4 regions of the Phyllobacterium sp. 22229 genome follow, and region 3 is predicted to be linked to each of the others. Evidence: predicted binding sites of a transcription regulator. Region 3 holds the regulator's gene; each other region holds the start of a gene.
The links. Region 3 encodes PhoB, which activates phosphate uptake and scavenging genes when phosphate is short. Its sites were predicted from a motif close to TGTCATNNANCTGTCAT; they were not measured.
Positions count from the first base shown of each region.

Region 1: ACTJJ7_RS08795 (DUF2794 domain-containing protein) is a predicted target of PhoB. The motif match lies at 2,988-3,004, and genes of this name have one in related genera.
Region 2: ACTJJ7_RS18290 (UDP-2,3-diacylglucosamine diphosphatase) is a predicted target of PhoB. The motif match lies at 1,527-1,543, and genes of this name have one in related genera.
Region 4: ACTJJ7_RS02670 (alkaline phosphatase) is a predicted target of PhoB. The motif match lies at 2,743-2,759, and genes of this name have one in related genera.

Region 1 is NZ_JBQEPA010000006.1:23,155-28,642, forward strand. It holds gene acnA (aconitate hydratase AcnA) at 1-1,660, shown strand, start outside; gene ACTJJ7_RS08790 (DUF1223 domain-containing protein) at 1,868-2,638, shown strand; gene ACTJJ7_RS08795 (DUF2794 domain-containing protein) at 3,032-3,403, shown strand; gene ACTJJ7_RS08800 (GNAT family N-acetyltransferase) at 3,409-3,957, opposite strand; gene ACTJJ7_RS08805 (Bax inhibitor-1/YccA family protein) at 4,057-4,833, opposite strand; gene ACTJJ7_RS08810 (ABC transporter permease) at 5,024-5,488, opposite strand, start outside.
Region 2 is NZ_JBQEPA010000015.1:21,790-27,277, reverse strand. It holds gene ACTJJ7_RS18295 (NADP-dependent malic enzyme) at 1-1,381, opposite strand, end outside; gene ACTJJ7_RS18290 (UDP-2,3-diacylglucosamine diphosphatase) at 1,609-2,430, shown strand; gene ACTJJ7_RS18285 (glycosyltransferase family 4 protein) at 2,431-3,516, shown strand; gene ACTJJ7_RS18280 (MFS transporter) at 3,653-4,855, shown strand; gene dgcA (N-acetyl-D-Glu racemase DgcA) at 4,858-5,488, opposite strand, start outside.
Region 3 is NZ_JBQEPA010000005.1:239,282-244,769, reverse strand. It holds gene ACTJJ7_RS08415 (AAA family ATPase) at 576-1,415, shown strand; gene ACTJJ7_RS08410 (vWA domain-containing protein) at 1,498-2,688, shown strand; gene phoB (phosphate regulon transcriptional regulator PhoB) at 2,689-3,375, opposite strand; gene phoU (phosphate signaling complex protein PhoU) at 3,396-4,121, opposite strand; gene pstB (phosphate ABC transporter ATP-binding protein PstB) at 4,145-4,918, opposite strand; gene pstA (phosphate ABC transporter permease PstA) at 4,985-5,488, opposite strand, start outside.
Region 4 is NZ_JBQEPA010000002.1:67,875-73,362, forward strand. It holds gene ACTJJ7_RS02650 (hypothetical protein) at 1-66, opposite strand, end outside; gene ACTJJ7_RS02655 (hypothetical protein) at 63-353, opposite strand; gene ACTJJ7_RS02660 (ATP-binding protein) at 497-1,798, opposite strand; gene ACTJJ7_RS02665 (hypothetical protein) at 1,869-2,414, opposite strand; gene ACTJJ7_RS02670 (alkaline phosphatase) at 2,809-4,563, shown strand; gene ACTJJ7_RS02675 (hypothetical protein) at 4,631-5,095, shown strand; gene ACTJJ7_RS02680 (ABC transporter ATP-binding protein) at 5,100-5,488, shown strand, end outside.

The sequences.
Region 1 (5,488 bases), on a different contig from region 3:
AGCCTATTCGAAGGCACAGGGCATGTGGCGCGAACCCGGCTCGGCCGATCCTGTATTCACCGACACGCTGGAACTCGATCTTGGCACCGTCGTTCCATCAATGGCGGGTCCGAAGCGTCCGGAAGGCCGTATCGCCCTTGAGGGCATTGCCGCCGGTTTCCACGAATCGCTGCAGAAGGAATACAAGAAGACCACGCAGCTTGATGCCCGCTATCCGGTTGAAGGCGAAGACTATGATCTCGGCCATGGCGACGTCGCCATTGCGGCGATCACCTCCTGCACCAATACCTCGAACCCGAGCGTGCTGATTGCAGCCGGCCTTCTCGCCCGCAACGCCGCTGCCAAGGGTTTGAAGTCCAAGCCTTGGGTGAAGACATCGCTGGCGCCGGGCTCGCAGGTTGTTGCCGCCTATCTCGAGAACGCCGGCCTGCAGGTTGAACTCGACAAGCTCGGTTTCAATCTGGTCGGTTTCGGCTGCACCACCTGCATCGGCAATTCCGGCCCGCTGCCAGCACCGATCTCCAAGACCATCAATGACAAGGGTCTGATTGCTGCTGCCGTGCTTTCCGGCAACCGCAACTTTGAAGGCCGTGTTTCGCCGGACGTTCAGGCGAACTACCTGGCATCTCCGCCACTGGTTGTTGCCTATGCCCTGGCCGGTTCGGTCACCAAGGACCTGACAACCGAGCCGCTTGGCGAAGATCAGAACGGCAACCCGGTGTTCCTCAAGGACATCTGGCCGTCGTCGCATGAGATCCAGGAGTTCATCACCAAAAACGTCACCCGCAAGCTGTTCGCGTCCAAATATGCGGATGTGTTCAAGGGCGACCAGAACTGGCAGGACGTCAAGGTACCGGCTGGCCAGACCTATGCATGGGATGACAACTCGACCTATGTGCAGAACCCGCCTTACTTTGTCGGCATGGGCAAGACACCCGGCACCGTCAACGATATCAAGGGTGCGCGTATCCTCGGTCTCTTCGGCGACAAGATCACCACCGACCATATTTCTCCGGCCGGTTCAATCAAGGCAGCCTCGCCTGCGGGCAAGTACCTCACCGACCACGGCGTGGCACCCCTGGACTTCAACCAGTACGGCACGCGTCGCGGCAACCATGAAGTGATGATGCGCGGTACCTTCGCCAATATCCGCATCCGCAACCACATGCTTGGCGAAAATGGCCGCGAAGGCGGTTACACGATCCATTACCCCTCGAAAGAGGAAATGCCGATCTATGATGCCGCCATGCAATACCGCAGCGAGAACGTCCCGCTGGTGATCTTTGCCGGTATCGAATACGGCAATGGTTCATCGCGTGACTGGGCAGCCAAGGGCACGAACCTTCTCGGTGTTCGCGCTGTGATTTCCCAATCCTTCGAGCGTATCCATCGTTCGAATCTCGTCGGAATGGGTATCGTCCCCTTCGTGCTGGAAGAGGGTACAAGCTGGCAGTCGCTTGGTTTGAAGGGCGACGAGACGGTTTCCATCGAAGGCCTAGCCACGATCCAGCCGCGTCAGAAAACCCATGCCACGGTGACGTTCGCCGATGGCACGGTCAAGCAGGTGCCATTGATCTGCCGTATCGATACAATCGATGAGCTGGAATACCTCAAGAACGGCGGCATCCTGCAATACGTGCTGCGCGATCTCGCCGCCTGAAGCAGCGAAAATCTCTGAAATCATGGGCCGCCGGGCAACCGGCGGTCTTTTTTTCGCGATTTTGCCAATAATTATATGGTTTTGCCTGTAAACGTGATCGAATTCACCTCAAAGTGACTTCCTCTTGATAAAACGCATCCCTATCAATTGTCTGGCAATCACTCTCACACAAGATCAAAGAAAAATTCGGGAAGAAAGCTCGTACCCTTGACCCTGCGCACTCTGTTCAAAGCCATTCTGATCGCCTGCCCGCTTCTGGCAGCGGCGGTGGTCGCTTGGCCGGTCTATGCCGGGAGCATCGGCACGAAACCGGATGGCGTGGTCGAGCTCTATACCTCGCAGGGCTGTGGCTCCTGCCCGCCGGCGGATGCCGTCCTCAAGCAGCTGGTTTCGGAAGGAAAAGTCGTCGCGCTGGCCTTCCATGTTGATTACTGGGATTATCGCGGCTGGGTCGACAATCTTGCCCTGCCCGAAAACACCGCGCGGCAGAACGCCTACCGCAAAGCACTCGGGCTGACCGGTGTCTACACCCCCCAGGCAATCCTCAATGGCCGCGAGCACGTGAATGGTCAGGACGGCGGCAAAATCCGGCGGCGAATCGATGAGATGCGCAATGCTGATTCTGGCCTGACAATTCCCGTATCGATCGAAAAAACCTCGCCGGATCGTCTGCTCATCAATATTGGCGATGGGCCTGCCGCAAAAAATCCTGTGCGTGTTCTTCTCGCCTATTTCAACAAGGAAACCATTGTTTCCATACCCGATGGCGAAAACGGCGGACGCAATGTCAGCTATGCCAACAGCGTCCGTGCAATGGAAACCGTCGGCATGTGGGACGGCAAATCACAGAAGATCGAAATTCCGCTGACCGAGATCGCCAGCAAGAAGGCATCCGGCTGCGCCGTCCTGTTGCAGGAAATGCTGGGTGAAGGCAAACCGGGGCCGATCATTGGCGCCTCGATCATGACAAAGCCCTGATTTTAAAGAGCATTTCTGCAGACAAGAAAAAAGGCTGGTAAACCAGCCTGAAGTCTTGGGGCTTATTGTTGCCGGAGACTGAATGGTTCGACCAGAACAACCCGTTTGGGCGGGGGGCTTGGGGTATCGGGCCGCTCAAGGCCGAACCGTCTCAGACAACGGGCTGAAGGTGGGTCTGAAATCCGGCGGCAATGCGAGTGCAACATGGCGAAACTGTGGCCCGGCATCACCAATGGAAACAGCGCGTATTCCTTTGTGAAAAGCACAGAAGCAGCGAGATTTTTGCGTTCAATTGCGCGTGCCCTGACACTTACAGGCTTGTAAATACGGGCGGAACAGGTCACCCTTCTGTCATCCAGTTGTCATACGGCAAATCTAAAGGCGGATTGATTGATGGACAGCAATGCAGGTGGCGACGAATCGCAACAGCAGGCGAAACTCATTTCACTCTCCAGCGCACGTGATCTCCCCGTTACATTCAACCGGCGGGAACTTGATCAAATCCTCAGAATATACGGCTTCATGGTTTCATCGGGCGAATGGCGCGATTATGCCATTGACCATCTGAATGACCGGGCGGTGTTTTCGGTGTTTCGCCGGACCAGTGAAGTACCGATGTTCCGGATCGAGAAAAATCCGCGGCTGGCCCGCAAGCAAGGCGCCTATAGCGTGATTGCCGCAAGCGGCCTTATCCTCAAGCGCGGCACCGAACTCGACAGAGTGCTCAAGATCTTCGATAAATCCCTGCGGGTCGTGCGGAGCTAAGACGCTTATCCTTTCAGAGGTGCTGGCCCCGGCAGGGTAGCGGTCCCGCCATTCATATCAAGCTGCATGAGAACCGTATCCAGCCAGCGGCCGTGCTTGAAACCCGATCCCTCGATGGTTCCGCAATGCCTGAAGCCACAACGCGCATGCAGGCGGACCGACGCCGACGCATCGTGACCATCACCGATGACAGCGATGAACTGGCGAAATCCGAGCGCTGTGCAATCGCTGATCAAGCGTTGAAGCAGGGCCTTACCCATGCCTTTGCCCTTGGCTTGCGGCGCAATGTAAATCGAATCCTCGACGCTCCACCAATAGGCCGGGCGGGTGCGGAAATAACTGGCATAGGCATAGCCGCTCACGATGCCGTCCATTTCTGCAACGCTATAGGGGAAGCCGTCGCTGGTGATCGCATGGAACCGCTTGGTCATCTCCGCCAGATCGGGCGGTTCGATCTCGTAGGTCGCCGTCCCATGCAGAACAGCATCGCGATAGATTGCGGTAATGGCGGGCAGATCAGCGGGCTGCGCCGGGCGGATATGGATGCTTGTCATGGCCGCCATCGATCGCAAAAATACCGGATGATTGCAATGCCGCCACAAAAAAGGGCAGCGTTACCGCTGCCCTTTTCCATGCGTTCTTATTGTCCAGGATCAGTTGCGGTTGCCGAGGAACTGCAACAGGAACATGAACATGTTGATGAAGTCGAGATAGAGACGCAGCGCGCCCATGATCGCCTTGCGGCCATAGGTGTCCGAGCTGTCGCCTTCGTAGTACATTTCCTTGATGCTCTGGGTGTCATAGGCCGTCAGGCCTGCAAAGACCAGAACGCCGATCGCAGAGATTGCAAACTGCAAAGCACTGGACTGCAGAAAGATGTTGACCAAGCCGGCAAGAAGAATGCCGATCAGACCCATGAACAGGAACGAACCCATTCCGGAGAGATCGCGCTTGGTCGTGTAGCCGTAGAGCGACAGCGCACCGAAAGATGCGGCGGTGATGAAGAACGTCTGCACGATGCTTCCCGACGTATAGACAAGGAAGATCGACGACAGCGAAAGACCTACAAGCGCCGCATAGACCCAGAAAGTTGTCTGAGCAGCTGAAACGCTCATCTTCTCGATGCGGAAGCTCAAAAAGAACACTGCAGCGAGTGGGGCGAGCATGACAATCCACTTCAACGGCGACGTGTAAAAGACCACGCCGAAGCTCGTCAGCATTTTGCCATTTGGCAGCGTCACTACGGAAAGGGCGGGGTCTTGAGTGGTTGCGAGATAAACGATTGCAAGCGCGGCAAGACCGGTCACTGCGAGACCGATCCCCATCAGATTGTAGACCTTCAGCATGTAGCTGCGTAGACCTTGATCGATCCCCGCGTCCACACGCACTCCGGCCGATGTACGGGCCTGGATGTTGCGATAGTCAGCCATGGTTTTCCTCATTGCTTCGTCCCGTCGGGTGTCGGGGGTTATTCCCAGGCGCCGCTGGCGGGACCCCAGCATGCCTTGCGTGAATTATGGGGATTCAACAGGGCGATAACAAGACCTGTTTTACTCAAGATCGTGTGTTTGGCGGCCAAATGCGGGCAAAATGCCCGCATATTACGCTTTTTTAACGATTTCAGAGGTTTCGCAGGATCGGAGCTGCCTTTTGGCCAAGGATTCTCCAGGTTCCCGCAAGGCCAAATCCGACTGTCAGAACAAGCGCAAGGACCAGCGTGGAAACGGCCACTTCCGGCTGGAACGATGCAGGCAGCTTCATCACCCGCACAATCACGTACCAGGCCGCCAATCCGCCCGCCAGGAGCGCGAAAGTCGCTGTCGCCAGCCCCAGGATGACATATTCGTAGCTGAAGGCCTTGATCAGGGTGCGCCGCGTGGCGCCAAGGGTTTTCAGGACCACCGCGTCGTGCACGCGGGCGCGATTGCCGGCCGCAAGTGCGCCGCCGAGCACAAGGATGGAGGCGATCAAAGCCACCGACGCCGCGGCGCGGATCGCAACGGCCAGCTGCCCGACCAGTTCATTGGCAATGCTGATGGCGTCTTTCACCCGCACGGAGGTAACAGCGGGAAAGGCACGCGTCAC
Region 2 (5,488 bases), on a different contig from region 3:
GCTCGTCTTCGCCATCGGAATAGATCACCCGTTTCTTCTCGGCAGTCCGTGCGGCGGTGAAGATCGGCTTCATGATCAGGCCGGAGCGGAAGACAAAGCGGTTCAGCTTGTCGAGATAGGTCTCGAAATCCTCGATGGGGCGGTCGGCCACACCGGTTTCCATGGCGGCCTTGGCCACCGCAGGCGCGATGCGCAGGATCAGGCGCGGATCGAACGGCGAGGGAATGAGATAATTGGGGCCGAAGGTCGGTGTTTCGCCGGAGTAGGCGCGCGCCGCCACGTCCGATGGCTCCTCGCGGGCGAGCGCCGCGATGGCCTTGACCGCCGCCATCTTCATTTCCTCATTGATCGCCCGCGCACCGCAATCCAGAGCGCCGCGGAAGATATAGGGGAAGCAGAGGACGTTGTTGACCTGGTTGGGGAAATCGGAGCGTCCGGTGCAGATCATGGCGTCGGGGCGTGCGGCGCGTGCTTCCTCCGGCATGATTTCCGGATTGGGATTGGCCAGCGCCATGATCAGCGGGTTCGGCGCCATCTGCTTCAAAAGGTCCGGCTTCAGAACACCTGCGGCGGACAGGCCGAGGAACACATCGGCACCGCCGATGACATCGGCCAGCACGCGCGCATCTGTCTTTTGGGCGTAAACCGACTTCCAGCGGTCCATCAGGGTGTTGCGGCCGTCATAGACGACGCCGTCGAGATCGCAGACCCAGATGTTCTTGCGGTCGGCGCCGAGCTTGACCAGCAGGTTGAGGCAGGCGAGCGCCGCCGCACCGGCGCCGGACGCGACGATCTTGACCTTCGACAGATCCTTGCCGGCCAGCTCCATGCCGTTGAGGATGGCCGCGGCGACGATGATCGCCGTGCCGTGCTGGTCGTCGTGGAACACCGGAATGTTCATCTTGGCGCGCAGGATCTCCTCCACGTCAAAACATTCCGGCGCCTTGATGTCCTCAAGGTTGATGCCGCCAAAGGTCGGTTCGAGCGCGGCAACGACATCGACGATCTTGTTGATCTCCTGCGCGTCGATCTCGATGTCGAAGACGTCGATGTCGGCGAATTTCTTGAACAGAACCGCCTTGCCTTCCATCACCGGCTTGGAGGCGAGGGGCCCGATATTGCCAAGGCCAAGGACGGCGGTGCCGTTGGAGATGACGGCGACGAGATTGGCGCGGCTGGTATAATCGGCTGCCGTGGCGGGGTTTTCATGAATGGCCAGGCAGGGAGCGGCGACACCGGGAGAATAGGCAAGGGCAAGATCGCGCTGATTTCCAAGCGGCTTCGTCGCCTGGATCTCCAGTTTCCCCGGCTGCGGAAAGCGGTGGTAAAACAGGGCGCTTTCTTCGAGGTCGGACTGGTTGGGCGAATTGTCCTTGGCCATGGATAAGATCCTCCGGAAATTGGCTGGTCGCAACTTGGGATTTGCGATTCAATCTTTTTAGCATGCATAAATGACATGAAGAGCCATAAATGAAGTCCATTTTGTTACAAGTGTTTATCGCAGGAAACCATAGACTTTTTAGCGGCGTCATAAGACTGTGACATGAATCAGGTTTCTGTCAGGCCAGAGGTACCGATGCGTACCGGCGCTGAACGGAGATCAGCCTCATGGTTGAGCCAGAGACACGTAAGTTTCGCACGCTCTTTTTGTCCGATGTGCATCTTGGTTCCAAAGGCGCCAAGGCGACCTTCCTCCTGGACTTCCTGAAATATCACGATGCGGATACGATCTATCTGGTCGGCGATATCGTCGATGGCTGGCGTCTGCGCCGCAGCTGGCACTGGCCGCAGGAGCACAACGACATCGTGCAGAAGCTGCTGCGCAAGAGCCGCAAGGGCGCCCGCATCCTCTACATCGCCGGCAACCACGACGAATTCCTGCGCGATTTCCAGGGCACGCATTTCGGCGGCATTGAGGTCATGGACCGCACGATGCACGAAACCGCTGACGGCCGTAAATTTCTCGTGATCCATGGCGACCAGTTCGACGTCGTCGTGCGCAATGCCCGCCACATCGCCTATCTCGGCGACTGGGCCTATGACGCGGCGCTGGCCATCAACACCATCATGAACAAGGTGCGGCGCATGCTTGGGCTGCGCTACTGGTCGTTCTCTGCCTGGGCGAAATTCCGGGTGAAGAAGGCCGTCAACTTCATCGGTTCCTTCCAGACCGTCGTTTCCGACGAGGCCCGGCGCATCGGCGCCGATGGCGTCATCTGCGGCCACATCCACCACGCCACCATCGAACAAATCGATGGCATCGAATATATCAACACCGGCGACTGGGTTGAAAGCTGCACCGCCATTGCCGAACATCACGACGGCAAGATGGAACTCATCTCCTGGACGCATCTGATCGGGGAAAAGGCCGGCTTTGCGCCTGTCGTCAAACTCGAGGACAAGCGTCCCAAGGCGGCGAATGCGGCCTGAATGGCTTCTCCTGCAGGGATCGATCCGATGAACAGGCTGGTCATTGTCTCCGATGCCTGGCATCCGCAGGTCAATGGCGTGGTGCGCACCCTGACCCAATTGCGCGAGCAGATGGAGGCGCGGGGTGTCGAGGTGACGATCATCTCGCCCGCGGACTATCCCTCGGCTCCATGCCCCACCTATCCGGAAATCCGGCTGGCACTGACCTATCCTGCGGCGGTGAAAGCCCGGATCGAGGCATTGCAGCCTGCCTTCGTGCATATCGCCACGGAAGGCCCGCTCGGCATCATGGCGCGCCGCGCCTGCCTGAAGAACAAGTGGCGCTTCACCACCAGCTTTCATACGCGCTTTCCCGAATATCTGCGCGAGCGCCTGCCCATTCCGCTGGCCTGGACCTATGGCTTTCTGCGCCGGTTCCACAATGCCGCCGAAACCTGCCTTGTCCCGACGCAGTCCATCTATGAGGAACTGACCGAGCGCGGCTTCGACACGCTGCGCGTGTGGACGCGCGGTGTCGACCGCGACCTGTTCCGGCCGCAGGCGGATGTCGATCTTGGCCTTGCGCATCCCGTTTTCCTGTGCGTCGGCCGTGTTGCGCCGGAAAAAAACCTTGAAGCCTTTCTGGCGCTCGATCTGCCGGGTACCAAACTTGTCGTCGGCGACGGGCCGGATATGGATGAGCTGAAGCGCAAATTCCCTGACGCGGTGTTCGCCGGCAAGAAGGAGGGCGAGGAGCTTGCCCGCCACTATGCGGGCGCCGATGTCTTTGTTTTCCCCAGCCGCACCGACACGTTCGGCCTGGTGCTGCTGGAAGCGATTGCCTGCGGGCTGCCGGTCGCCGCCTATCCGGTGGCGGGGCCGAAGGATGTCATCGGCGCGACGGGCGCGGGCGTTCTGTCGGCCGATCTGCACGAGGCGGCGCTGGGCGCCCTGGCCATGGGGAGCGTCGATCCCGACACCACCCTGCAGGGATTCAGCTGGGAAGCCTGCGCCGATATATTCGAGGACATTCTCACGGCGATTGCCGGTGCCAAGCCGCAGCTCGGCCACGAAGCGAAGGCGGCGCGGATTGCGTCTGCCGGCTAATCTATATTTTCTGCGTTTATGATAATTGAGTTGGAAAACTTCCAGTGTTTCTAGGCAGTTGCGGCAAATCGTGATATTTCGGAATATGGTTAGTTGATATTCGTGCGCCGCTCCTCGATCCTCCGAAAGTCCCTCCATGACAGCCGCCACTGCGGACAGTTTTCACGATAAGCCGTCTCGGTTCGAGTTTCGGCTGGCTCTGGCTTATTTTGCGATTTTCATCTCAAGCGGCCTGCATCTGCCTTACTTTCCGCTGTGGCTGGAATTCCGTTCGCTGTCGCCGACGGAAATATCGATCGTCCTGTCCATGCCGCTGTTCGTGCGCGTCATCGCCGCACCGCTGGTGTCCATTCTGGCTGACCAGTCCAGCGACCGTGCACATATCCTGACCATGGCCACCATTCTGGCGGTGATCGTTGCGGCGTTCTATTTTCTGCCGTTCAATTTCTTCGGCATTCTGGTCGTGTCGCTGTTGCTGGCTGCACCGTGGACATCGCAGGTTCCGCTGGCCGATACGATTGCGCTTTCGGGTGTGCGCCGCTACGGCGCGGATTTCGCCAGGATGCGCGTCTGGGGGTCCATCGCGTTCCTGCTGGCTTCCTTTGCCGGCGGCGTGCTGATCCAGCATACGGGCGAGTGGATCATCCCGACGGTGCTGCTGGGCGCGCTGGTTGCCGCATGCGGCATGAGTTTCGTGGTGCCGCGCATCGGCAAGCCGCGCCGCCTGTCGCCGCTGTCGGATATCGACATGGCCGATGCGGGCAGGGCGCTGCGCCGTCCGGCCTTCGTCACCTTTCTGATCGCCACGGGGATCACCCAGGCAAGTCACGCCTATGGTTACAGTTTTTCGGCCATCTACTGGAAGTCCATCGGCATTGAGGAGACGGTGATCGGGGCGCTGTGGTCCATCGCCGTGGTGGCCGAGGTGATCATGTTCACCTGCTTTCGCCGGGTATTCGGACGCCTGCATCCGGCACGCGTGCTGATGATCGGCTCAGCCGTCGCCATATTCCGCTGGACAGTCTTTCCGCTGATCGTGCCGGCAGGTCTCGGCGTCGCCGGCTTTTTCGTCGTGCAGAGCCTGCATGCTTTCTCGTTCGCCCTGTCTTTCCTCGGCATGCAGAAAATGATCGCCATGACCATTCCCGAGGAGAAGGGTGGAACGGCACAGGGCATATCCACCTTCTTCATCGGCACGTCGCTGGCCATCATCACCATGGTGTCCGGACCGCTCTACAGCGCCACCGGCATCTATGGCTTCTATGCCATGGTGGTGCTGGCGGCGGTCGGGCTTGTTCTGGCTAATGTTTCGCTGAAGCTGGAGCAGCGCGAGCGCTAGCGCTAACCCCAAAGCTCCGATTGCGGCGGCGACACGTGGCTGCCTTCAAAGACGAGGCCGGGCTGGCGGTCCTCCTTCAGGATCAGCGGGCCGTCGAGATCGACGAAGTCGGCGTCCTGCGCGACGAGCACAGCCGGCGCCATGGCCAGGGACGTGCCCACCATGCAGCCGACCATGATGCCGAACCCGAGTTCGCGCGCCCGTTTCTGCATGCGCAGGGCTTCGGTCAGCCCGCCTGTCTTGTCGAGCTTGATGTTGATGCTGTCATAGCGGCCGAGAAGGGTGTGCAGATCGTCCGTACCGTGGGCGCTCTCATCGGCACACAGGGGGACGGGGTGCGGGATTGCCGAGAGAATGCCGTCCTTGCCAGCCGGAAGCGGCTGTTCGATGAGCACGACCCCGGCCTTTGCGGCGGCCAGCATGTGCCGGACGATATTTTCGTCGGTCCAGCCCTCATTGGCGTCGAGAATGATGCGGCTGTCGGGCGCGGCTTGCGCCACGGCCCATATGCGTTCCTCGTCATCCTCGCCGCCGACCTTGACCTTGATGACCGGACGGCCGGACAGGGCACGGGCGGCTGCGGCCATGGTTTGCGCATCGCCGAAGGAAACGGTCACGGCCGTGGTCAGGGCT
Region 3 (5,488 bases):
TGGATGCTTGGGTCACCCCCCTCTGTCCTGCCGGACATCTCCCCCACAAGGGGGGAGATCAGCTGTCATTGCTGTTTCAGCTAATCTTCAAAGGTGAAAGCTGAGCGAGATGATCGATGCCAATGTGATCTCCCCCCTTGTGGGGGAGATGGGCGGCAGCCCAGAGGGGGGTGAAATGTCATTTGGATAAAACTTATCCACGTTCTCCCAACTCAAGTTATCCTTCTCCTCGTCCTTTCCGGCGGGAATGCTTCCGGAAACTTTCGAAAGTCGGGAAAGGATCGGCGCTTTGGCCATGCAGGGAGGAAAACCTGTGCGGCCGGGGAGGTTTGGCCCAATGGTGAAACATCGGGTGAAAACTTGAAAACGCCGGGGCGGGTGGTCCTTGGATCGCAAGCATCGCATATAGACTACCCCAAGACCCGCGTTCCAAGGACCGCCCGTCATTCTCCTCTCTCAACAGCCAGACGCAAAAGCGGGCGTGGCAACGGGGAAACCGTATTCCCCCATCCCCGGCGCCTCTTGCCCTCCTCCCGCACGCCCCCTAATCTTCCACGATCACGAAAGGGAATGCGATGCGGTTTGAAGGTACAGCGGCCTATGTGGCCGACAAGGATCTGATGGTGGCGGTCAATGCGGCGATTGCGCTTGAACGGCCGCTGCTGGTCAAGGGCGAGCCCGGCACCGGCAAGACCGAGCTTGCGCGGCAGATTGCGGCAGCGCTCGATCTGGAACTGGTCGAATGGAACGTCAAATCCACCACCAAGGCACAGCAGGGCCTCTACGAATATGATGCCGTCAGCCGGCTGCGCGATTCGCAGCTCGGCGATGCGAAATTCAACGACATCGCCAACTACATCAAGCCCGGCAAGCTGTGGCATGCCTTCACGACGGACCGCAAAGTCGTGCTGCTGATCGACGAGATCGACAAGGCGGATATCGAATTCCCCAACGATCTCCTGCAGGAGCTCGACCGCAACGAATTTCACGTCTACGAAACCGGCGAGACGATCCGCGCCGTGCACCGGCCGATCGTCATCATCACCTCCAACAATGAGAAGGAGCTGCCCGATGCGTTTCTGCGCCGCTGTTTCTTCCACTATATCCGCTTTCCCGATGTCGACACGCTGACGAAAATCGTCGCGGTGCATTATCCCGGCATCAAGCAGAACCTCGTGCGCGCCGCGCTTACCCAGTTCTATGAGATCCGCGATGTGCCTGGCCTGAAGAAGAAGCCGTCGACCTCCGAAGCGCTGGACTGGATCCGCCTGCTGGTTGCCGACGATATCGCGCCGGAAGACTTGCGCGCCGACCCGAAGAATGCCTTGCCGAAACTGCATGGCGCCCTGCTGAAGAACGAGCAGGACGTGCATCTGTTCGAGCGGCTGGCCTTCATGGCGAGGAGGCAGGGATGAGTGGTGCTCACCATCAGCCCCGGCGCAAAAGCCGGATCGGCGAACTGACGCCGTTCATCGAATACAACAAGCGGGTCTAGCCATGTTCCTTCCCTTCTTCCTCGAACTCAAGGCGGCAAAAATCCCCGTATCGCTGCGGGAATATCTGACGCTGCTTGAAGGGTTGGACGCAGGGCTGGTAACCTATGATGTCGAGGGGTTCTATTATCTCGCCCGCTCAACCCTGGTGAAGGACGAGCGCCACATGGACCGCTTCGACCGGGTCTTCGGCCATGTGTTCAAGGGGCTGGAACTGCCGGGCGGCGACAATGGTATCGACGTTGCCAATCTGCCCGAGGAATGGTTGCGGCGGCTGGCCGAAAAACACCTGACCGACGAGGAAAAGAAACTGATCGAAGCGCTGGGCGGTTTTGAAAAACTGATGGAAACCCTGCGCCAGCGGCTTAAGGAGCAGAAGGGCCGGCATCAGGGCGGATCGAAATGGATCGGCACCGCCGGAACCTCGCCCTTCGGCGCCTATGGCTATAATCCGGAAGGCGTGCGCATCGGCCAGGACGAGAGCCGCAACCGCCGTGCGGTCAAGGTGTGGGACAAGCGCGAGTTCAGGAATTTTGACGACAGTGTCGAGCTGGGCACCCGCAACATCAAGGTTGCGCTCAAACGGCTGCGCCGCTGGGTGCGCGAAGGCGCCGATGACGAGCTTGACCTGTCGGGCACCATCAGGTCAACCGCCGAACACGGCTATCTCGATGTGCAGACCCGGCCCGAACGGCGCAATCACGTCAAGCTGCTGATGTTCTTCGATGTCGGCGGCTCCATGGACGAGCACATCCGGATCGCCGAGGAACTGTTCTCTGCCGTGCGCTCCGAGTTCAAGCACATGGAGTATTTCTACTTCCACAATTGCCTTTATGAGGGGGTGTGGAAGGACAACCGCCGCCGCCATGCGGAGACAATACCGACACTCGACCTCATCCATAAATACGGAGCGGACTACAAGGTCATCTTCGTCGGCGATGCCGCCATGGCGCCCTACGAGGTTTCCCACGCCGGTGGATCGGTCGAACACTGGAACGCGGAGGCAGGCGCAGTCTGGCTTGGCCGGGTGCTCGACCACTGGAAGAACGCCGCCTGGCTTAATCCGTCAAAGGAACAGTACTGGGACTACACCGCCTCGACGGCGATGATCCGCAAGATTTTCGCGCATCGCATGTATCCCATGACCCTGGCGGGCATCGAGGGGGCGACGCGCGAACTCTCGCGCCGGCACTGATTACCCGAACGAATAGCCGGCACCACGCACGGTGCGGATCGGATCGATCGAGCGGCCGATATTGATGGCCTTGCGCAGCCGCCCCACATGCACGTCGACGGTGCGGTCGTCCACATAGATGTCGGCGCCCCAGACATTGTCGAGGAGCTGGCCGCGCGAGAACACCCGGCCGGGGGACTGCATCAGGAATTCCAGCAGGCGGAACTCGGTCGGCCCGAGCTTCAACTCGCGCTCCTTGCGGAACACGCGGTGCTGCTCGCGGTCGAGCTTCAGGTCGCCGAAGCTGAGCACATGCGACAGCAGGCTTGGATTGACCCGGCGCAGCATGGCCTTGATGCGGGCAAGCAGTTCCGGGGTGGAGAACGGCTTGACCATGTAGTCATCGGCACCGGTGGCAAGGCCGCGCACCCGCTCGCTCTCTTCGCCGCGCGCCGTCAGCATGATGATCGGCAGGATTTCGGTCTCGCGCCGCGCCCGCAGGCGGCGGCAGAGTTCGATGCCGGAAAGGCCCGGCAGCATCCAGTCGAGAATGAGCAGATCCGGTACTTTTTCACGCAGCGCAATTTCGGCCTCGTCACCGCGTGCGATTGTCTCGACGACATAGCCTTCGGCTTCAAGATTGTACCGGAGAAGGACGCTGAGCGCTTCCTCGTCTTCGACAACAGTGATTTTGGGAGCTATCGCCATTGCTGGGATCCTGATTCTGTTTAAGGCTGTCTGGCTTCATCGACGATGATGCTGTGGGTCTGGTCTTCCTTGGGCCGTTCGGCCGGAAGCTGGGCACCCGTCACGATGTAGTAGACCGTTTCAGCAATGTTCGTCGCATGGTCTCCGATGCGCTCGATGTTCTTGGCGCAGAAGAGAAGGTGCGTGCAGGCGGAAATGTTGCGCGGATCTTCCATCATGTAGGTCAGGAGTTCGCGGAACAGCGAGGTATAAAGCGCATCGATTTCGTCATCGCGCTCGCGCACGATGTTGACCTGCTGCACGGAGCGCGTGGCATAGGCATCGAGCACGTCCTTGAGCTGCGTCAGGGCGAGTTCCGCGATGGTCTGCAGGCCGCGATAGACCGACAGCGTCTGGCGCGTATCGGTGACGGCGACAACGCGCTTGGCAATGTTTTTGCCGAGGTCGCCGACCCGTTCGAGGTCGGAGGAAATGCGGATGGCGCCGATGATTTCACGCAGATCGATCGCCATGGGCTGGCGCTTGCCGATGATGGTGATGGCCTTCTCATCGATCTCGCGTTGTCCGGCATCGAGGATGAGATCGTCCGAAATGACGCGCTGGGCCAGCGCGTTGTCGGAATTCACCATGGCGGTGACGGCCTGTTCGACCATGCGTTCGGCATGGCCGCCCATTTCGGCGATCTTGTGCGTCAGGAACTTCAGTTCGTCGTCATAGGAACGGACGGTATGCTGCGACTCGGTCATATTCTTATCCCTGTTTCCCGTGATTAGCCGAAGCGTCCGGTGATGTAGTCCTGCGTGCGCTTTTCCGTCGGATTGGTGAACATCATTTCCGTATCGCCCACCTCGACGAGGTTTCCGAGATGGAACATGGCGGTGCGCTGCGAAACGCGGGCCGCCTGCTGCATCGAATGGGTAACGATGACGATGGTGTAGTTCTGGCGCAGTTCGTCGATCAGTTCCTCGACCTTTGCCGTGGCGATCGGATCGAGCGCCGAGCAGGGTTCGTCCATCAGGATGACTTCCGGACTGACGGCAATGGCGCGGGCAATGCACAGGCGCTGCTGCTGGCCGCCGGAAAGGCCGGTGCCGGCTTCGTGCAGGCGGTCCTTGACCTCATCGAACAGGCTGGCGCGGCGCAGGCTCTTCTCGACGATTTCCTCCAGCTCATGCCGGTTCTTGGCGAGGCCATGGATGCGCGGGCCATAGGCGACGTTCTCGAAGATGGATTTCGGGAACGGATTGGGCTTCTGGAAAACCATGCCGACGCGGGCGCGCAGCTCGACCACGTCGATCTTCGGATTGTAGATATCCTCGTCGTCGAGCGTGATCTTGCCGCCGATCTTGCAGCCTTCGATCGTATCGTTCATGCGGTTGAGCGAGCGCAGGAAGGTGGACTTGCCGCAACCGGACGGGCCGATCAGCGCCGTCACCATCTTTTCCGGCACGTCGAGGCTGACACCGAACAGGGCCTGCTTTTCACCATAGTGAACGGTGACATCCTTGCCCTGCATTTTGATCGTATTGACCTGTGCACTCATTTTGTCGTTTACCGCTTTTTCGAGAGATCGTTCTGTCATGAGATTCATAATTCGCTCCCGTTTTACCTACCAGCGCCGCTCGAAGCGGCGACGCAGAATGATGGCTCCGATGTTCATGACTGCAAGAAACAGAAGCAGCACGATGATAGCGCCTGACGTGCGCTCGACAAAGGCCCGCTCCGCTTCATTCGCCCACATGTAGATCTGCACCGGCAGCGCCGTGGACGGATCAAGCGGCGTGACCGGATAATTGGCGACGAAAGCGACCATGCCGATCAGCAGCAGCGGTGCGGTCTCGCCCAGCGCATGGGCAAGGCCGATAATCGTGCCGGTCAAGATGCCGGGCGCGGCCAGCGGCAGCACATGGTGAAACACCATCTGCGTCTTCGAGGCGCCGATGCCCAGCGCTGCGGACCGGATCGACGGCGGCACGGCGCGCAGGGCCGCGCGGGTGGCGATGATGATCGTCGGCAGCGTCATCAGCGTGAGGACCAGGCCGCCGACCAGCGATGCGGAGCGCGGCAGGCCGAAGAAATTGATGAACACGGCCAGCCCGAGCAGACCGAAGAC
Region 4 (5,488 bases), on a different contig from region 3:
TTCAGGCCGGCACTGACCGGCGCCCGTGGCATATTCGTTCATCGGATGGTCGATCTGTCTTCTCAAGAGCGGCTTTTAATCTTGCTGGTCACAATGCGGATGAGACGGCGGATTGCCCGCTTGTTCGGGCTCTCCCCCATCTTCTTGAAGCGCTGATGCAAAAAACCATCAATTTCCCGTACGGATACACTGGCCAGGTCCGGTCCATAGCGTGCCATCAGAGCCTGTTCGATCATTTCGAGATCGCGCGTGGTTGGGTTGTAGCCAGACGTGGTAATGGCCAAGGGTAGTGACTGGTGTATCAGGTATCTGGCTAGTTTCGATAACTCCGGATCATTGTCCAATTCTGCCATAAATTCTCCCATGTGCTCTGCGGCACTATAGAACAATTATGCCCTTAAAGCCGAACGAGCACCATACCGCCAGACAGAGAAATTTGGCGATCGTCCTGCCATCTGCGCTGTGTTCTGTCTTCTGCCAAATTCCGGAATTTTGTTCAGGTGACTTTCCATCTTATCGCGGGAAGATTGGAGAGCGGGCAGGAGAGGGTTACCCGGGTTCCCTTGCCCTTGGCGGATTGAATGGAAAGAGAGCCGCCCATTGTCTGAATCAGCCGCGCGCACCCGGTTAAACCCAGGCCGCTGTGACCGCGCGCTTCGCCCTTGGTCGAGAAAAAGGGCGTCGTGGCTTTTCTTATTTGCTCGGCGGTCATTCCAACCCCGGTATCTTCAATCACGATGATCAGATTTCCGCCAATCGTCCATCGCTGCCGGATGTCGACACTGATGATGATCTCGGCATTGGCAACACCATCGACCGCGTCCTTGGCATTACGCAAAAGCTCCTGAAGCATTAGGTGAAACTGACCTTGGGGTACCAGCAGCTGGGTTGCCTTGATATTGGCGCGCAGTGTCGGCACAACGGCGGCGTCCGAGCGATCTATTTGATCAAGGATCGTGCCCAAGGTAACGATAGGCGTATTGTCCTGATCAAATTTTGGATATGCAATGCGCGCCAGCCAATCGGTCACGACCGAAAGATCGGTGATGCGTTTACGGGCCATGTCGAGGAGCATCGGATCAGGCTTGTCGTCCGGCGTCAGTGTCTCGTGCATCCACATCGACAATCCGCTTATCCGCGTAAAGGTCATGTGGGAAAAGAGCAGCGCGAACTGCCGGACCTGATTGTTGTAGAGCGATTTGCTGCGGTAGGTGACGAAGGCCATGAACATCGCCATTATCACCAGGGCAAATGCGAAGGTAAAGGCCAGGAAGAGATTGTCGTACAGCGCTTTCTGTTCGAGATCAGCGGTCCTTTTTTGCGTGTTTCCCAGGTTTCCCGTGGTTGTCAGGACAATGTGCGGCCACAGTTCCTCCAGCCCCGATACGATCATCTGGTAGTCCGGATTTGCAAGCTGGAGCTGGGGTTTGATGCTCTTGTTGGCGAAATCGAGGAGAGCTCTCATCTGATCTATATCCGCTTGAGGCATTATTTTGCTGGTATAGGTCAGGCCGACAAGCGTTTTGGTGTTGATGATAAGATATGTGCTGTCGGTGAGGATTTTCGCGCGGTAATCCGGAGCATTGGTGAGAGCGGCCAGTCTCGCCCACCCCATGATGCTCACCATTTTTTCACGCGCCTGACTGGAGCGCCATTGGATTTCGTTGACTTCGGCAATAACCCCATTGGACTTGTTGCGCGCGCTGTTGGTTTCAATGAAGGAAACAAGACCGAACAGCACGCAAATGCCAAAAATCAATCCAAGTACGTAGGCTCCGTAAGTCCGAAAAAGGTGCATCAGATAATCTGCCAGCAGTTTGAATGAAGCCTTTCCGCACGCATCTGCAAGACGATCGAAACGCTGCTGTTCATTGATCGGGCTGCAATTCGGACAAGAACCAGACCCATCTGGAATGATCGCTTGGATCGAACGATTGCGGCAGCTCCTCGTATGGCCATACAATGAAGAACGGTCCAAAATCCTCGGTTTCAAGCGATCGCATCTTGCCTTGGGTACAGGCCCCCGATTGCGCTTCGGTTGCGTTGCACGCGATCTGTGACGCAACGATCGGGCGGTACTTCTGTATTTCCCGCATGTCGATTCTGGCAGCGAAATCATTGGGGGCAATGCCGATAACCACCTTGGCATCGGCAAGGCCGTTCTTCTTAAGGATTTCCAGCAGCGAAAAGCCCCTGTATGTCCGCTTTTCACCGTTGGTCCAAGGCGTCTGGGTCGTGATGTCAAGGTAGGCGAATATTTGCGCAAGATCGGCTTCGCGATAGGACGCAAGCGGTGTGCCGCGCACCCGTTCGACAACCAAAACGCCGGGATCCGAACTGATGGCATGAGAGGCGGTGATTCCGCCTAGCAGAGTGAGCCCGGTCAGAAGGGCTGGCAACCGGCCTGCATGCATGATGTGCGTCGATCCCCTGTTCGAATACGTCACTGTTGCCAGCTGACAATCGGCTGTGTACCGCTTCCCGGCCAGGCGCAAGCCCCTTGCGGCACGCTCGCTCGATGTTTTGAAGCGAGGCTTGGGCCATTTGTGCCTTTCTAGCAGGCGCATGGATGGAAGAATAGGTATCAGCCGGGCACCTATTTCAAGCCATGTCAATGACACGGGAATAGGGGCCGCGCGCTCGTTTCAGGTAACTATCCGGCCCGGCAAAAGGACGCGCCATGGCGAGCGCGTACGGTGACGATCGTGTCCTCAAGGCCGATAGCTGCAAAAACTGGCGCGATTTCATCTGGCTGTCATCGGGGATTTATAAAGGGAGGGGGAAGCTAACCAAGTTTGGGGGTATGAAATGCGTAAACTTTTCCTTGCGGCGGCGTCGGCGGCACTTTTGTCCGGGGCGGCCCATGCGACAACGATCTATCCGCTGGACCGGGCCACGGTCCTTGCCGGCTCGCCATTCGATTTCAAGGTTGAATTCAGCAAGGTTGTGAAGCCGGAAGACGTGAAGGTCACGATCAACGGCGAGAGCTACGACGCCGTTTTCGGCAAGGCTGCCCAATTCGTCGCCGAGGAGAAGGGTGCCGAAGACAAAGTGCTCGGATCCGCGCTCATCCTGCGTGACATCAAGCTCGCAAAGCCCGGCCAGTACAAGGTCGAGGTATCGGCCGGCGACGAGAAGAAGTCCGTCGGCTGGGATGTCTACACGACATCTGACACGCCAAAAGCCAAGAACATCATCTTCCTGCTGGGCGACGGCCTTTCCGTCGCGCACCGCACCGGCGCCCGCCTCATGTCCAAGGGCATGACCGAGGGGAAAGCCAATGGCCGCCTTGCCATGGATGACATTCCGCCCGTCGCCTTCATCGGCACGTCCTCGACCTCGGCCATCGCCACCGACAGCGCCAACACCATGTCGGCCTACATGACTGGCCACAAGTCCGCGGTCAATGCGCTCGGCGTCTATGCTGACCGTACACCGGCCAGCCAGGACGACCCGAAGGTTGAAACGATCGGCGAGGCTCTGCGCCGCACCGGCAAGAAGTCGCTCGGCATCGTGACGACATCCGAAGTGCAGGACGCGACCCCTGCGGCCCTCGTTTCCCATACGCGCAAGCGTGCCGACAAGGCCGACATCGTCGGCATGATGTACAACGTCAAGCCGGACGTGCTGCTCGGCGGCGGCTCGGCCTACTTCCTGGCCAAGGACGTGCCCGGTTCGAAGCGCAAGGACGACAAGGACTATATCGCGCTCTTCAAGGAGGCGGGTTACGCCCTCGCCACCGACAAGAACGAACTGGCCGCCGCGGCCGGCTCGAATCAGGACAAGCTGCTTGGTCTCTTCCACACCGGCAATCTCGACGTCACGCTCGATCGTGAATTCCTCAAGAAGGGCACTGTCGACAAGTTCCCCAACCAGCCGGGCCTGGTTGATATGACCAAGGTGGCGCTCGACAGGCTGTCGAAGAATCCGGATGGCTTTTTTCTGATGGTGGAGGCTGCGTCCATCGACAAGATGAGCCATCCCCTCGATTGGGATCGTGCTCTTGTCGACACGATTGAATTCGACAAGGCCATCGCGGCTGCACGCGACTTCCAGGCAAAGAACCCGGATACGCTGATCGTCGTCACCGGCGACCACACGCATGGCGTCTCGATCATCGGCACCGTCGATGATGACAAGCCGGGCACGGAAATGCGCGACAAGGTCGGCACCTATGCCGCAGCAGGCTTCCCGAACTATGAAGACAAGGACGGCGACGGCTATCCGGACCGCGTCGATGTCTCCCGCCGTCTGTTCATCGCAGCCAACAACGGTCCTGACCATTACGAGACCTTCCGTCCGAAGCTCGATGGTCCTTTCGTTCCGGCCATCCAGAACGAGAAGAAGGAATATGTTGCCAATGAATCTTACAAGGACGTGCCCGGCGCCGTCTTCGTTCAGGGCAACATTCCGCGCGATGAGGATAGCGGCGTTCATGCGGTGGACGATGTCGTGCTGCAGGCCGTTGGCCCGGGCGCGGAAGGCTTCCGCGGCTACATGGAACAGAGCGACGTCTATCGCGTCCTGGCTGACGCCTTCGCACTCGGCGCGTCAAAGATGTAAATCTGTCCGGTTGACGAACAGGGCGGGCGGCTTTCGGCCGCCTGTCTTGCTGTTTAAGGAGATTGCGATGACGGAAAAGAAGACCTTTGCCATCGGCCGCCGGGCGCTGCTCACGGCGGCTGCGGTCTTGCCTTTCATGGGCATTGCCGCACGCGCAAGCGCCGCTGAAAAGCTGGGCTTCGGCGAGCTCTACAAAAGCTTTGGTCCGCTCGGTCTCGAATTTTCCGACAAGGTGAAGCAGTTGAGCGGCCAGGAGGTTGCCATCAGCGGCTTCATGGCGCCGCCGCTCAAGGCGGAAGCGGCATTTTTCGTCCTGACGGAAATCCCGATGTCGCTCTGCCCGTTCTGTTCGTCCGATGCCGACTGGCCGGACAACATCATGGTCGTCTATCTCTCGGCCAAGCAGACCTTCGTCCAGTTCAATGCGCCGATCGTCGCGCGCGGCGTCCTGGAATTCGGCTCCTGGACTGATCCGGAAACCGGCTTCATCAGCCAGTTGCGTCTCCGGAACGCCGCCTTCAGGACCGTCTGACGCCATGCTCACGCTCGATGTTTCCGATCTACAAATGCACTTTCCGGGCCTGGCGGCGCCGGTCCTTGCCATCGAACGATTTCATTTGCCGGCCGGCGGCCAGCTGGCGATCACCGGGGCTTCTGGCTCGGGCAAAAGCACATTCGTGAATGCCATTACCGGCCTGGAAAACGTCACGCACGGCAAGGTTTCCTGGAACGGCACGGATATCACCCGCCTTTCCTCCGGCCAGCGCGATGCTTTTCGTGCGCGCAATATCGGCCTTGTCATGCAGGATTTTCATCTTTTTCCCGGTCTTTCCGCTTTCGAAAACGTGGTGCTGCCAGTCAGGCTCGCCCGCCGGCTGACCGCCGGGGAACGGGAGCGCGCTCTGACGCTGCTTGCGGCCACCGG